Regions from separate parts of the Paenibacillus rhizolycopersici genome, predicted to be linked through region 2. Evidence: riboswitches for the same ligand, from Rfam matches in the RefSeq annotation. Region 2 holds a riboswitch; the other holds the start of a gene.
What was found. Region 2 has a riboswitch for cyclic di-AMP ahead of IM700_RS02310 (KamA family radical SAM protein). Riboswitches for the same ligand answer to the same signal wherever they lie in the genome.
Positions count from the first base shown of each region.

Region 1: it holds a riboswitch for cyclic di-AMP, as region 2 does, so the genes downstream of both, IM700_RS20575 (C40 family peptidase) here and IM700_RS02310 (KamA family radical SAM protein) in region 2, are expected to answer to the same signal.

Region 1 is NZ_JADCNN020000027.1:25,293-33,603, reverse strand. It holds gene IM700_RS20600 (hypothetical protein) at 94-387, shown strand; gene IM700_RS20595 (4a-hydroxytetrahydrobiopterin dehydratase) at 559-852, shown strand; gene IM700_RS20590 (c-type cytochrome) at 946-1,305, opposite strand; gene IM700_RS20585 (GNAT family N-acetyltransferase) at 1,470-1,967, opposite strand; gene IM700_RS20580 (C40 family peptidase) at 2,229-2,720, opposite strand; gene IM700_RS20575 (C40 family peptidase) at 3,320-3,811, opposite strand; cyclic di-AMP (ydaO/yuaA leader) riboswitch at 3,816-3,952, opposite strand; gene IM700_RS20570 (hypothetical protein) at 4,173-5,003, opposite strand; gene IM700_RS20565 (M1 family metallopeptidase) at 5,057-7,057, opposite strand; gene IM700_RS20560 (YwhD family protein) at 7,448-7,960, shown strand; gene IM700_RS20555 (DNA-3-methyladenine glycosylase) at 8,081-8,311, opposite strand, start outside.
Region 2 is NZ_JADCNN020000001.1:527,389-535,699, reverse strand. It holds gene IM700_RS02320 (M24 family metallopeptidase) at 1-1,040, shown strand, start outside; gene IM700_RS02315 (methyl-accepting chemotaxis protein) at 1,307-2,998, shown strand; gene IM700_RS02310 (KamA family radical SAM protein) at 3,073-4,224, opposite strand; cyclic di-AMP (ydaO/yuaA leader) riboswitch at 4,386-4,528, opposite strand; gene IM700_RS02305 (cobyric acid synthase) at 4,552-6,129, opposite strand; gene cobS (adenosylcobinamide-GDP ribazoletransferase) at 6,389-7,243, opposite strand; gene cobU (bifunctional adenosylcobinamide kinase/adenosylcobinamide-phosphate guanylyltransferase) at 7,240-7,833, opposite strand; gene cobT (nicotinate-nucleotide--dimethylbenzimidazole phosphoribosyltransferase) at 7,830-8,311, opposite strand, start outside.

The sequences.
Region 1 (8,311 bases), on a different contig from region 2:
TTTATCGACAGATTTCCCTTTTTTTTTAAGTGGTTTTTTCCGGTATAATAAGAATACGGCCGGAATGGAGAGGCCGAAAGGGAGGATATCGCAGTGGGCGTAAAACACGGCAGAGATTATGAATTTATTTTGGCTGATTTGACGAACGCGGTTGGCCGGATTCAAGATAGTTATCTTTTCTTCGAAATGGAGCCCTCGGAGTGGGAAGTATTATCCGACGCAGATCGGAACGAGGTGCTCGAAGCACTGGCCGAAGATTTGTTCTTTGGGCTCGGTACGGAGCCCATGATTGAGGTAGGGAGTGCGATCGTGATCTATGATCCTGAGGGCCACCGCATTAATTTTCTTATCGGAGATGCAGAACTGACTTCAGTTTCCTTGATTTGAACCTTTAGTTCCATCGCTGCTAGGTCCATCAGTGGCCGGTACGCATGAAGGTATGGGTTGGAGAATACAATAAATGGAGACGGGGCTAGGACAAATCAACTTCAGATCCTGGTGCGTGACGGGGATGCTTACATATACAGGAGTTCTTGAAGAGAACGGGGAGGAAGAATAATGCCGTTTACACCGCAAGAAGTAGAAGCACATTTGGAAAAATTGGATGGCTGGGAGCTTGAAGAAGGACGATGGATTTTCCGCAAATACACGTTCACCAACTTTATGAAGGGAATCGCGTTTGTCGATGAGGTCGCGGCGATCTCGGAGGCGTTTAACCACCATCCCTTTATCACGATTGACTATAAAACGGTAACGCTCCGTCTGACCTCGTGGGAGGACGGTGGCATTACGGCCGTTGACATCAAAGAGGCGCAGCAATACAACGAGGCCTTCGAGAAGATGCGCTCGTGAGATTGATTGACTAGGCATAAGAACGGATAGGTATGGGGAAAAAACGCCCGCCGGGAACATAAGTTTCCCGGCGGGCGTGCTTTTTGAATGCCTTTATTTTTTCTCCGCAAGCCACATGGCGACGTTGGCGATTTCCTCTTCTTTCAATCGATCCTTGAACGAAGGCATCATGCCGCCCTTTCCTTTGGTGATAATCGAGTAGAGTTGGTCCGCGGACAATTGCGAGCCGATCTTCTGCAGATTCGGGCCTGCTCCGCCTTGCAGCGTATCGCCATGACAGGAAATGCAATTCGCTTTGACGGTGGCTTCAGCTTGTTCCGCATTCATTGTGATTTCAGGCAATTGCGGTTTGGCTTCTTGCTCGGCCTGTTCCCGGCTTGGCAAGGTAAACATCAATACCAGGGCTAAAGCGCCTGCGATGACGAACAAACCGCTCATGATCCACTTTTGCATTCCAATCGCCCCTCCTATGTATGCTACCTATCCATTATAACGGAACACGCGGTCCGATCATAGTCTTTGTGTCAAAATTAGGAACAAAAATAATTACATTCGCCGGAAATATGTGCCTTATCTCATTGCGTTGCTCGAAGTGAGGTGTATAAAGGGGCTTGCCCTTATTCAGGCAGCCCCTTGTGCACCATGCAGTAAAACGGTTTGGACACCCCGCCGGGCGTCATCTTCTCGTAAAGGTCGGTAATGACGAATCCGGCCTTTTGATAGGCCCGAATCGCTCGGGTGTTCCAGGTGAGCACCTCAAGGTCGATTTGATTGTCCGGTTTGCGGTGCCGGGCTTCCTCTACGATGGTTCTTACGAAGAGTTTGCCTAGTCCATGACCGCAAAGATCAGGCTTCATGCCGATGCCGAGCCGGGTCACCCCCTCCATCGGGAAGTATTGGGCAAAGCCCGCCAGCTCGCCGGCTTCATTCAACACGGAGACATACTGCTCGGCACGGATTGCCGGATTCCCAAACTCTACATCGAGCGCTTTCATTTGATCCCAGGGCAGCCAGCTGTAAATATCGTAAGGGGAATCGTAACGCCAAGTGCAAATTTCCGCGCCATGCGGTTCTTCCATTGGCACGATTCGAAACGTAGACTTCGCTTGATCCATATTGCCCCTCCTTTGGTAGAGGTAAATCCGTCGTAGTTTCTTCTATTACCCTCACAATAGCCGGATTTACGCAGCTTGTAAAGGCCTTTGCCGATAGGAGGGAATTCATGGATTTTCAGCGGATTTCCAACTTTCCGGTAACCTTTTTGCCGGACGTCTCGTTATATAGATAAGGCCACGAACATAAAAAGACCGCAAGCTGTTCCGAGTCGGAAACGCGGCTTGCGGCGAGAGACAATGAACTTGACGAATCCCGGGTGATCAGGATTCCGTAGCGTAAACAGAATAACCGTATTTACTGAGAACACGCTTCGCGCCAACGTAGCGGTTCTGGTAGTAGCTGTTGCTTAACTTGTCGATGCGGATGCCTTTGGATGAGGACGCGTGGGCGAATTCCCCTTCGCCAACGTAAACACCGACATGCGATACCTTGCCGGTCCCCGTGGTTTTGAAGAAAACGAGGTCACCTGCTTGGAGTTCTTTCTTCGATACCGGCGTCCCTTGCTTATATTGGGCGGCCGACACGCGCGCGAGCTTGATGCCCATTTGGCTGAACACATACCGGGTAAAACCGGAGCAATCGAATCCCGTTGTCGTGGTGCCCCCAAATTTATAAGGCGTCCCGTATACGGAATCTACGATACTGGCTAGCGGCGTTGTTTCCGTGGCTTCCGCGTCGGCAAAGGCGCTCCCTGCCCCCAAGGTGAACAGAAGGGCCAAACTCGTTACCGCTGCTGTCAAAGTCTTTCTCAAGATGTCATACTCCTTCCAAGGCCTACGAGGTTAGCTTATGGATTCGGTTGAAGGTTCCCTATGATCTCACTATATAGGTAGGTTAAATAGTTATCTTCAGATCACGAAGCAGCTCAAGATGAGGATTCGGCATCGAATCTTGAATTCAGCCGGGCCTTCCGCTGCTCACGTAGCTTTCAGCTACGCTGCGCTGCTCAGCCCCTAGCTTCATCCAACCTTCTCGGTGCTCCAAACCTGACTATTTAACCTTGATTGGAAAGGCAGTTCAAAAAGGCTTCTTTCCATCACGAAGCAGATCAATTCACCCTTTGGTGGGTCCCCCGTTTCCCGGGTGCCTGGGAATTCGGCATTTCATTGTAGGTTGCACCCAAGATGCTGCACAAGAACAGTTACAAGAATCATTACAAAGTTGTTACTATTTACGTTTTTCATTTTACCAAAGGCGTCCAGAGTTGACAAGTTTGTAGGGAAAAAGGCTTCTTTTGGCCTGTTTTGACGAAGGATTTCGTGGGTAATGGTTCCTAAGGAGCGGAGCGAGGGGAAAGAAAAAACCCGCAGAGACGTTGTTATCAACATCCCCACGGGCTTCGTGGTTTTACTTATTGAACATCATCGTGCTCAGCAACTTCACCGGTCACATCTTCATACTTGTCGTTGCTCATGATCCGTTTGGCTCCAACGTAACGCTCGACGTAATACTTATCGCTTAATTTGCTGATGACTACGCCCTTGGAGGAGGAAGCATGAGCAAATTTGCCGTCGCCGACGTAGATGCCGACATGAGAAATGCCTTTACCGGAAGTATTGAAGAAGACCAGATCGCCGGCGATCAATTCGCTTTTCTCAACGGCGGTTCCCATTTTGTATTGGGATCCGGATTGGTGAGGCAGCTTGATGCCGATTTTAGAGAAGACGTACATGGTAAATCCGGAACAGTCGAAACCGGCTGTGGTGGTTCCGCCGGAAACGTAGTCGCTTCCAAGCGCGCCGTCGATTACGGTGTCCAGTTTGGAATCGGCGAAAACGCTACCAGTTCCAATGGTGAAAAGCAATGCAAAACTTACTGCTGCTACAGTCAAACGCTTTTTCAAGAAGTTATGCTCCTTCCAATGCCTACGAGGTTAGCTTAAGGATTCGGTTGAAGGTTCCCTATGATCCCTCTAAAGCGAGATCAATTCACCCAAAGTGGTTCCCCCGTTTCCCTGGCGAAGGGAATTCGGCTTTGATTTCACACCTGAATTTACATATTCGACATCTGGCGTCATTCTCCTGCCAAAGATGACAAAAATAATTACAAAACTGTTACTGAAATTGCGTTGCTGTTATTGTAACAAAACCAGGTATCTTTTGGCAATGGTTAATTCACAAGATTAAGAGGGGAAATAGGACTCAAGGCCTCCGCCAATTGGCGAAGGCCTTGATTTTTCTGGGGGTTGGGGGAGTAAAAAAATTTTAACTTTTTTGTGTTTTTGACTGCCAAAGATGAAATTGAGAGGCCATCTTCCAGACTTTGAATGTGCTGCGAAAAAGAGGATACGTCTGCTGCAGAATGAGGGCAAGCATACCGGTCCAAAACCAAGAAGCTGTCCCGAACAGGAAGAAGAGAATTAGTCCGAAAGACCCGAGAATGGCAGAGATCGAGACGGCTTGCAGGAGGCTCCGAAAGCACATCAGCAGGGAGTTCCAGACGCCAGCTTTGAACAAATAGCCGAATTGGGCAAACAGCAGGCATTGTCGGATGAGCCAGCCATAGATAAACCAGCCTAGAATTAAGCCGAGCCCGACCAGCCAGGTTGTGGTGGGTGTTTCAACCCCCGCCAGTCCTGGCCAAAGGGATATTAGCTTCGGCACAATCCAGAAGGCCGGTAGCAACGTTAACATAAGCTCCAGCGCATAAAACAGGATTACCGGCCTGCCGAATTCTTTCATTCCCCGGAAGAGTGGGAAGCCCGGGCTCCGACTTTCGGACGGGATAAAACCGTAGAATATTCCGGCCTGAATCAAAGGGGTTAAAATCATGCGCAGCACCGCCATCCCCGCCAACAGCCAGCAATACAGCCGGACATCCGGATTGCTCCATAAATTGATCTGCCCCTCCAACAGGAACAGAATTCGCGACAGCGCGGTGGGCGGCGGGTCAGGGTATCTTTGCAACAGTGCCGTCACCGCCGTATCGACCAATCGGTAGAGGAACAATCCCCATAACAGTTGATACAGGAACAAGATGATGACTGAGGGAAATTGGCTTTTTAGGGCGGTCCACCCCAAACGAACGAAACTCATTTCTTTCCCTCCTTTAGAGGTGAATTAACAAAACTTTACTCATCGAGCCGGCCTTACCACAGAAACGTTCCGAGAATCGCCTCAAGTAGCTTGGTGACGCTCATGTTGGAGCGGGATAGCGTGGAATTCGGAACTTCCGCTTTTAAGTAGTTGTTGATGTGCATATTCTCCACCGTTAAAGTGTAATCCGGATCGATTTGGACCCAGGCCAACGGCGCTTTATATTGCAGCTTGATCTCGATGCGGGCGTCTTCTCCGTTCCATTGCTTGCGAGTGGTGTGTCCGTCTGTGAAAGTGAACAGCAGTGGGACCTTCGGATGCGTCGCCCCTTTGCGGGAGAAGATCACGCTCGATTCGTACAAGCGGTTCTCCTCCTGGACGACCGGAGTAACTTGAATTCGGTCTACCGCAAAATCAGCCATTTTTCCGTCATAGACGTATTGTTGAAAATAAGACTTCCAGCTCCGGCTGGTCACTTGCTCAACGACCCGCTGGAAGTCAGCCGTTGTCGGGTGCTTGAACCGGTATTTATGACTATAGGTGCTCAGAATCCGCTTCATGGTCTTACTGCCGACCTGCCGCTCGATATCAAGCAGGATCAGCTTGCCGCGATAATACGCGTTTTTGGCGTAACCGTCACCGGAGCCGTACTTCCAGGCGTTTTGAGTCAGCGAAGCCGGGGAGGTAATCAAGGCGGATTGGATCGGAAGATTCGGGGCGATCCCGAATTCCTGTTCCATCAGCTTATCCTCCGCATAGGATGCAAAGGCCTCGTCTAGCCAGGCTTCCTCGAACTCATTGTTGGCGATCATCCCGTAGAAAAACTGGTGGGCGATTTCATGGATGACCGTCCGCTCCAGCTCGTCGTAGCTGGGAGAATCACTGGCAGCTCCGAACGCCGTCACCAGGGTCGGATATTCCATGCCGCCTGCACCGTTGCCGTTGGCCGGCGGTACGACGACCGTCAGCGTGGAGTAAGGGTAGCGGCCATACCATTTGCTGTAGTTGGCCAGCGCCACCTTGGCGGCATAGAAGTAACGTTCTTTCAGGTCCTTGTGGGTGGGATCAAGATATAGCTTAATCCGCACGCCCGGAACCTCCGCGGATGAGAACGGCTCTTCCGCATAGATGAAATTCGGTGAAGCCGACCAGGCGAAATCGTGAACGTCGTCGGCGTAGAACTGTACGGTCTTCCGCCCGTCCTTTAACACCGCTTTTTTGGTCTGAAAGCCGGTTGCCGCCACGTTGTACGTTTCAGGGACGTTGATTCTTACGCTAAAAATCCCGAAATCGGAGTAAAATTCCGAATTTCCGTGATACTGGTGGAGGTTCCAACCTTCCGACGTCCGCCCCCGGGTACCCACCGGCTCGTACACGCTGATCTTTGGAAACCATTGTCCCGCCATGACAAAATCGTCAGCCACACCCATTCTGGCGAATATTTTAGGCAGCTTTACGGTAAACTTCATCCGCAGCGTCAGGCTTTCGCCGCCTTGGACCGACACAGGTAAGCGCACCTTGGCCAAGGTTTTGTCCTTCGAGTTGCCATCGTCGGGCTGGACGTATTGAATCCGATGAAGCAGGGAGATGCCGTCGGTCGTCCGCAGCTCGGTGATCTCCATGGATCCCCAACCGTCCTTGGGCATAATGTCGCCCCGGAGCTTCCCGCCCGATTCCTTCATAAAGGTCGTATCTTCGGAAGAAAACGCATTAGGGTACAGATGCAAATACACTTCGTTAATCGTTTTTTTGCCGGGATGGGTCCAGGTCAACGTCTCCGAGCCGGTCAACGTACCGTCCTTCTCGTTTAGCGTGACGTCGATGTGATATTCGGCGACCCGATTGCTGAGCACTTCGGCGGTCGGTTGTTGAATGCTTTCGACCTGTGGCGACGCAGGGGTTTGTCCGGTTTTTTGGACCGCTTTGGGCCCCGCCTTAGCCAGGACGAAGGAAGTCAGCGAATCCCCGCCTCCTCGCAGGGTCAGCCAGGCGGCTCCGAGGGTGAGGCACAAGGCAAGGATGGAAATGCTGTAGACAATAGTACGTCGGGTCATACAATGGATACCTCCCGTTGACAAGCATCTACAGCATGTATATGTTTGCAATTGGAAGATTATTAGCTAAAATTGAGAGGTAGTTCAAAAAGTCGTCTTTTGATCACGATGCGGTTTCTAGAGGCCTAATCGACATCGAATCTTGGACTCAACCGGGCCCTCCGTTGCTCACGTAGGTTTTGCCTACGCTGCGCTACTCGGTCCCTAGTTTCATCCAACTTTCTCGGTGCTGAAAAGCCAACTTTTTGAACTTTGAATTAAGGGTAGGGATTATCCTAAAGTCGCTTTGTTTCACGATGCGGTTTCTAGAGGCCTAATCGACATCGAATCTTGGACTCAACCGGGCCTTGGATGATGAGGCGGCAGGTTCGCGGGAAAATGGAGGGAATTATGGATCAGACACCGAAATCGGGTAAAAAGATTTTTGCCCTCAATATTATCAGCAATGAGGAGAAGAGCAAACATAAAGGGTTTGGAGCGGGCTCAATCGATTTGAACAGCATGTCCCCGGTTATTATCGATGGGGATGAGGTGTACATCGATGTTGGGGCGATGCACGCCAAAAGTAAGGTGGAGAAAGGCATTAAGTTCTCAACGAACCGCGAGGACGTTCCGAATGGTCGGCAGGTCTGGATCATTTGGGTGGCGGTGGACCGCGGCCCGGAAGGGCAATTTTACGGTGGGATGACGGCCTGTGAGATGTGGATCGACACGGAAGCGCGCCGCGGCTGGAAAATTCTCGCCGACCATGTGAATAAAATGGATTACGCGCTGAAGCGCAGAGTGGTCTTGGACGGGTTAGGCGACGAGCAGAAGGCTGGGCTGAAGCGGCTGCTGATCGAGACCAACGCCGAATGGTGGGACCGCTCGCCGGAAGAGTTAAAGGCGGCATTGGAAGCGTAACGGAATAGATGAAGCTCCTAATAGAAGAGCCCCTCCGATTTGATGCCGGAGGGGGCTCTTTTTTAGGTAGTGGGGTGGAAAGGTTGCACGAAATACAACGATTTGCGAACCTCAAACCTGTTAAAGGCTACGGTCGGTGGTTGCTTCCGTTTCTTGAAGCTGCCAAACCTCGGCCTGCTTGTCAATGACCGATACATAAGGGTTACCGCGGAAGTAAAACCGCCACGGCTTCGCCGCATACTCTTCGGCATAGGCAATACCGATACGCGGAGCCTGCACGATGACCTCTTCCGCTCCCGATTCCCCCGGCACCGGTCCGCCTTCCAACCATAGCGGTCCTCCGGGCTGATC
Region 2 (8,311 bases):
GCGTTAGCACGCTGCTAATTACAGATCCGAAGCATGTGTATTACCTAACGGGCTTCTTGAGCAATCCGCATGAACGCTTTCTCGGCGCCGTCCTCCAAGCTGGAGGCGAGCCCTTCCTAGTTGTCCCGGCACTCGATGAGGAAGCGGCCCGCAAAGCGGCTGACCTTACGGAAATTCTCACTCACGGCGATACGGATGATCCTTATGCTCTCCTTAGCCAGCGGCTGACTGGCGCGCTTGGAACGATCGGCTTCGAGAAAGAGCAGGTATCCGTGGCTAACTTTGAGCGCATGCAGGAGAAGCTTACGTTCTCCAGATATATGGATGTAGGACCTTGGCTCCGAGATATGCGGGTACGCAAAAGCTCGGGAGAGGTCGGCAAAATCAAGCATGCCGTACATTTGATCGAACAGGTGCTCAGCGAATCGCTCCGGAAAGTGAAGGAAGGCGTGAGCGAAAGCGAACTCGTCGCCGAAGTGGAGTATCAAATCCGCAAGCTTGGCGCGGACGGCCCTTCCTTTGACTCGATGGTGTTGTCCGGTGAAAAGACGGCCCTACCGCACGGGGTTCCCGGCGATCGGTTGATCCGACGCGGCGATTTGCTTATGTTTGACATCGGCGTTTATGCGGACGGCTACGCTTCGGATATCACCCGTACCTTCGGAGTCGGCGAGCTCTCCGGCGAACTGGTACGTATTTATGAGACCGTGCTTGCCGCCAACGAAGCGGCGATCGCCGCCATCAAGCCAGGCGTCACCTTCGCCTCCATCGATCGCGCCGCCCGCGAAGTCATCGAAGCCGCCGGCTATGGTCCTTATTTTATCCACCGGCTTGGGCATGGGCTCGGGATCGACGTTCACGAGTTCCCTTCCGTTCATGGGGAGAATGAATTTTTGCTGGCGGAGGGCCACGTCTTTACCGTTGAACCGGGGGTTTATGTGCCAGGACTCGGAGGAGTTCGCATCGAAGATGATGTTCTGGTTACCGCAATTGGCGTGGAAGTGCTAACGGCATATCCCAAGCAGTTAACTTATATCTAACACGTCATGTCATCTTATTTTATTGAGAAACCTTGCGGTCGCGAATGTGCCGCAAGGTTCTTTTTTTCTTTTTTTCCGATAGATTTAGTACATTATTCATGAAAATTATTGCGAAAACCAAAAAAAGTACGACTTTTTCGTTTTCAAAGGACATTTTTTCCTATAAAATGATTCTTATGAACCATTGGTTAAAAAAAAGAGAAACCCCAGGTTCGGTCACATGCATCGATAAAATCCATTATTTAAGGGGAACGGAGAGGATTTTCGTGTTCAAGGTCATTAATCGCTCCATTAGCCGCAGACTTATGAGTACCTATGCGGTGATCATTGTCGTATCATCTCTTTTGTTTAGCGTCAGCTTTTATAACATTTCAATGGGGATCATTAATCAAAATGTGCTGCCGCAGTTCGACAAGGTGCTGCAGACCAGTACACAGGATATCTTCAAGCGGCTGGATACGACCCAAGCCCTGCAATTACTTAGTGGGAAAGATAATTCACGTTTTACGGTGGAGACGTATTTGACGAAAAGTGCCAAGGACTTCAATTTGAGCACTGCTTATCTGCTCCAGATTCAAGAGGATGGCGCTGCCGTTTTGGCCGCGAACGAAAATTCCGGCATGAAACCGGGTGACAAGTTGGATCTCCAACCGGCCATGTCCGAGGCATCTAAAGGCGGGGTACAAATCAGCGAGTTATATTCCGACCAATTCGGCTCGCACAAAACAGCCTTTATCGCGATCCCCGGCAGCAAAGCGATGTTGGCCGTAGGCCTTGACGCCACCTTCATCGATCAGAAGAAGGACCAGATTTTATACATATGTATCGGTATCACCCTGCTCGTCATTATCGCGGGAATGGCGGCGGCATACTTTGTCAGCGCGCGAATCACAAAACCGATCAAGAAACTGGTGGCGATTACGGAAAAAATGGCCGGCGGCGATTTCCGCCAAACGGTCGAGGTGAAGGGAAATGACGAAGTTGCCCAACTAGCCGGCAGTTTCCGGACAATGACCAATCAGCTTAAGGACATGTTCGCCGCTGTCATGGAAACGTCTCACGCGGTCGTAGGCGGCTCGGAAGACTTGTCCCGATCGGTTATAACGTTTGAGGATTTGATCTCGCGTTCGGGTGCGGCCACTCGGGAAATCGAGACTGGCAGCATCACGATTGCCTCCGCCGCAGCTGAAAACGCCCGGGCGATGGAAGAAATTTCGCAAGGCGTGCAGCATATCGCCGCTTCGTCCGGCGAAGTCACCGAACGGATCGGACAAGCTGCCGATGAAGCTGGCACCGGCAATACGTTGGCGCAGACGGCCGTGATGCAAATGCAGAACGTTGAAGATGCAGCCAATCGGACACTCGAGCATATTCGCACGTTAAACGATCGCTCCGAATCGATTTCGAACGTTGTAGGAACGATTACCGAAATCACGAAGCAAATCAATATTTTGGCCCTCAACGCAGCGATCGAAGCCGCACGGGCCGGCGAGCACGGGAAAGGATTTGCTGTCGTAGCGGAGGAAGTTCGCAAGCTGGCCGAGCAATCCCGCCTGGCGATGGAGGAAATCGGGGAGAATCTGCTCAGCATTCGAGAAGAATCGGAAAATTCCGTCAGCGCGATGCAGCGCGCTAGCGAGGAAATCGTCTCCGGGACCGAGCGCGTGAAGCAAGCCGGACAAGCCTTCGAACAATTGACGGAACTCATTCAGAACGTCAACTTGACGATCCAATCCGTTTCGGCATCCACGCAGGAGGTGTCCGCCGGAACCGAGGAAGTGACCGCTTCCGTTGAAGAGTCGGCGAATATTACCGCTAAATCGTTGGCCAATATGGAGCAAATCGCCGAATATTCGCAGCAGCAGCTCAGTGAAATGGAAAGCCACGCCCGAACAGTTCGTTCGCTGCATGAACAGGCGTTGTCGCTGCAAGAATCGATTGCGAAATTCCGGATTTAACCGGAGTTTAGAGAAAAAAAACGTACCCTTACTGCCTCCCTTTTACGGAGCCGGCGGTCAGGGTACGTTTTGTTTTACCCGGTAACGGACATTTCGTTGAAGGAGACGGCTTCGTCTTGCCTCCGCTCCGGTTTCCTCCAGTAGGCTTCGTTGCCCGGCAGGTCATCGAACCAAGCAGCCTCGTCCGGACAAGGCAAAATCATGAACTTGCCGTAATCATGGTCTCGCGACTGATGATATTTGAGATAAGCCTGGCCGTCTTCGATTGCGAGGATTTCGATTTTTCCCGAAGAGTGACTCATCGACAAGCGCACGCGCTTGCCCAGGCCCGAAGTGCGGGCCTTCGCTTCCTCAACCAGCTGGTACGCCCGTTTCAGCGGAATGACAAAATCGGCATTTCCGGCAACTGGCCGGTTGATGAAGAAATAATAGGGTGTGACGCCTGCCCAGGACAACCGATCCAGCAATTCGCCAAGCACGGCCGCATCGTCGTTAATGCCTTTGAGGATCGGCGTTTGATTGACCACAATAGCCCCGGCGTCGTGCAACGCCTGAAAGCCTCGTTTGGCCTCAGGGGTCATTTCGCGCGGATGATTGATATGCGCCATGACATAAATACGTTGGTCTACGGTGGAGAATTCCCTGATCAGATCCAGCAGCTCCGGATCTTCATAAATGCGCATGGGATTAAAAACGGGGATTTTCGAGCCGAGGCGGATGATTTTCACATGTTCAATGGCTCGCAGCTGTTCGAGTATAGTACGCAGCTTCCTCGTAGCCAGGATCAGGCTGTCACCGCCGGTCAATAAGACGTTGTTGATCTCGGGATGCTGAGCGATGTACTCGATGCCGGGCGTCACATCAGACATCGCCTCCTTCACATCGTTGCGGAACAAGCGTTTGCGGAAGCAATAGCGGCAGTAGGAGCCGCAAACCTCGGAGACGATCAACAGCGCGGTCGTCCGGTATTTGTGCTGACAGCCGGGAACCGCATAGTTCGTCGCCTCGTCGGAAGCGTCCCAACGCCCGTATTCCTTAAGCTCTCCCGTATTCGGGATCACCAGCTTGCGGATTGGGTCTTCCGGATCGTTCCAGTCGATCAGATTCAAATAGTAATCATTTACCCGAAAGACGAATTTGTCCGTAATCGGTTTCAATTCCTGACGCTCCTGTTCGGACAATTCGCTCACCTTGGCGATGTCGGTGATGTACTTCGGATTTGCCATAATCATCTCCTCCTTTAATGGGATCGATGCGTAAAGAAGTAGCGGGAAACCTTGCAGTGAATGCGAGTACTCCGCCGAATGCTCGGGTCATATCCCTTGAGAAGCACAAAAAGACCCCGCTCAAATAAACAGGGTCATTAGTTGATGACTGAACATATTTAAGATGACCCATCCACTGCAAACGAGGTTAGCTGACGGGCTCGGGAAAGATGGTCCCCTACGTTAAAACTAGCAACGATTCGCCCCAAAAAATGGTTCCCCCGCTTTTCGACTTTACTCATCGAAAATTAAGCGTACTATCATGCTACCTTAGAATCGCCTGATTTGTCAAAGCTTACCTTCTTCCGCGCTCGGCCGAATTCCGGAAATTTCGTAGACCAGGTCCATCCGCAAATGGCTGCGGACTACATCAGCCAGCCGGTTGAAGGCTTCCTCCTTCCGCGAGAAGGACGCAAAAGTGGTGCCCAAAGGTTCCAGTCCTTTGCTTGTACGAAGCCCATCCAGCCAGGCGCGCCGCCAGGTATCATTGTGGAACAAACCGTGTAGATACGTTCCGAACACTCTCCCGTCGGCTCGAACTGCGCCTTCCGGATGCGGGGCGTCCTCCGCTCCCCCCTGCCTTGGCTCCATCCCTTCGGCTTGTAACATAAACAAAGGACTGATGTCCCGAAGGAATTGGGTCTCGCCAGCATGGATCTCATAGCCTTCTATCAGCAATCGACGATCCGAAAGATGCAGCGGAACTGGCAGGTTATCTATCGTTTGGCCATAAACGCGAACGGTCCTTTTGCCCGGAATGAAGGTTGTTGTTAAAGGTAGCAAACCAATTCCTATCGCCGATCTCACTTGGCCGGATTCTACCGCGTCTGGATCATGCAATTGCTCTCCCAGCATTTGATACCCACCACAAATGCCGACAAGCTGGGCTTGGGTATTCCCTTCGATCAAACTGCAAATTGCTCCCTCCAGCCCTTGCTCCCGCAGGAATGTTAAATCCCCGATCGTATCCTTGGTTCCCGGTAAAATCACGGCATCCGGATGTCCAAGTTCCGAAGGTTTACTTACGTAACGCAGTGACACATCCGGTTCGGCAGCCAAAGGTGCGAAATCGGTAAAATTAGAAATTCGCGGGTAACGAATGACCGCGATATCCAGCACCTTACCGGCAGCCTTCTCTGAGCGGGAAACATAAGTATCCAGAACAACAGAATCCTCCGCTTCAATATCCAGATCAGGCAGAAACGGGAGCACGCCTAACACAGGAATCCCGGTCCGCTGCTCCAGCCAATCCAGCCCGGGCTGCAGCAGGGACAAATCGCCGCGGAACTTGTTGATCAAGAACCCTTTGACTCGAGCTCGTTCGTGCGGCTCCAGCAGCTCCAACGTGCCGACGAGAAAGGCAAATACGCCGCCACGGTCGATATCGCCGACCAAAATGACCGGAGCATCCGCCCACTCAGCCAAATTCATATTGACGATATCCCGCTGCTTCAGGTTGATTTCCGCCGGGCTGCCAGCCCCCTCCATGACGACGATGCCGTGCTTCTCGCGCAGCCTTCCAAGCGCTTCCACCACCAGCGATTTGGCATGGGGCAGGAACTCCTCGCGATAGTCTGATGCGCTGAGATGCCGGTAAGGACGCCCGTGAACGACGATTTGCGAATGCATCTCACCCGTTGGCTTGATCAACACCGGATTCATGTCCGTGGTGGCGTCGATCCCGCAAGCCTCCGCCTGGATTCCTTGCGCCCGACCGATTTCGAATCCGTCTGGTGTAACATAGGAGTTCAGAGCCATATTCTGCGACTTAAACGGAACTGGATGAAGCCCGTCCTGCGCGAAAATACGGCATAATGCCGTCACGATGACGCTTTTACCCACGTCCGATGCCGTGCCTTGGATCATCAGCACCGCGCTGGCCGGAGCCGGGGCATCAGAATCTGCGCCAGTAACTTCAAACTCGTCAAGCCTTTTGTTCACTTTAGCCTCCACCCCTTTCCGAATCGTGAGATTTGTTCCTCTGCAGGCTGCTTTGCCCGATTATCCCTTTCATTAAGGGTGGGGGCCCTTGTATTGTTATCGTTATTAGCACCCTGAGCCTAAGGGATAATGGTGCAAAACCTCGGTTGGGACACGGACTTGCTATGACATTAACATCCAGGCCTTACCGCAAAATCAACACGGCGAGCAGAAGCAGGACAGCCTCCAGCCCTTCACCAAGCGCACCGTATGTATCCCCAGTCAAACCGCCCAGTTTGGCACTGATCCGACGGGCCGCCCAGGTGCCCGCTGCCCAGGCAATCAAAGGCGCCGTAACGATATATAATAGCGAGCGAAGCAATGCGGTTTCGTCAGCTCCGCTCAGCGACAGGAGCAGGGTTAGCAGCAGCACCATGACCGTAAGCGTGACCGCCATCATAGTGCCTCCCCAGGCATCCCGCTCACCAAAGCCGTGAAACTGCGCGGCTAATCCCTCACCTTGCCGAGCCTTCGGCCATCGAAACATCGCCCGGCTCATAAACCAGCGGCTCCATAAAGGGGCCATCAGCAACGCGAGCCCCGTTGTCAGCCTATCTCCTTGGAGGAGGGGTGCCAACAACGAGGCCTTAAATAAGAGCAAGAGAACACACGCCAACACGCCCATTGCGCCAACCCGGCTGTCTTTCATAATCTCTAGCATCTTCTCGCGTGGCCGGTAGCTCAGCAATCCGTCGGCCGTATCCATCCAACCGTCCAGATGCAGCCCTCCGGTTAACCAGACCCAAAGGATTAAGGCGAGTATGGCTGCCGGAAGCGGCGGAAGCAGCCAGGCGGCGAGCCAGCCCCCTACCCAGACGGCGACGCCGATCGCCGCTCCCACAAGCGGATAATAAGTGGTGCTGCGTCGCAACAGGTCCGGCGTAAATTCCAGTTCGGCCCGAACCGGGAAGCGGGACAGGAATTGGAATGCGGCCAGCAACGGTTGCAGGACGCCGGACTTGGCACTCCGGGGATTAATTTCGCGTTTCGATTCGGTCATAAGCGATACTCCCGGCTTTTCAATTCGATGGGGATTCCGGCAGTGACCAGAAAGACCTGATCCGAAATTGACGCTATTGTCCGGTTCAGCAGCCCTGCCCAATCCCGGTATTGCCGACCTAACGGATACTCGGGTACGATGCCGCTGCCCACCTCGTTGGTCACCATCACCAGCGTACCGGGGAAGTCTTCGATTGCGGCGATCAGCTGCTCGATTTCTCGCGCCAGCACGCTGTCGGAGGTATCCTGTCCATCGCCTGCGCCCAGGAGCACGTTCGACAGCCACAGGGTCAGACAGTCGACCAGCACGATCGGGCTAGCGACCTCCGATGCCGATTTCTCTCCTGTTATAACGGGCTGCTCACTCAGCTCGTACAGCAGATTGGCCAGACCAAGCGGCGCTTCATGTGTTGTCCAGGCAAACCCGCTTTGCTCCCGCTGGAGACGGTGCAGGTTGATCCGGGCTTTCATCTCATCGTCAAACGCTTGCGCCGTCGCAACATACCCGGCCGATTTTGCCTGTTTCATCACCCAGCGTTCGGCGAACGTGCTTTTGCCGCTGCGGGCGCCGCCGGTCACCAGGATCTTCATCGTGCGATCTCCCCGTTATCCCCGCCATGCCCGCCATCTGCGACGCCTGCGCTCTCAAACGTCGCCATCTCGGCCACGATGCGGCAAGCCGCGTCGATGAGATGCAGCGCAAGCACGCCGCCCGTGCCTTCACCCAGCCGCATGTCCAACTCCAGCATCGGGTTCAGCCCGAGCTCCTGCAGGAGCGCGCGGTGTCCCTGCTCGTGAGAGACGTGCGAAGCGATCAGAAACCCGGCTGACTCCGGCTTCATGCGCACCGCGAGCAACGCAGCGACGGTCGAAATAAATCCGTCGATCACAACCGGGCAGCGCTGGGCGGCGGCCCCCAGGATAACGCCGGTTAATCCCGCGATTTCAAGTCCGCCCACCTTAGCCAGCACATCCAGCGGATCGTCCGCATTGGGGCGATTTGCTTCCAGCGCCCGCTCCACGACGGCGATCTTATGCCGCAGCCGTTCATCGTTGACTCCGGTCCCGC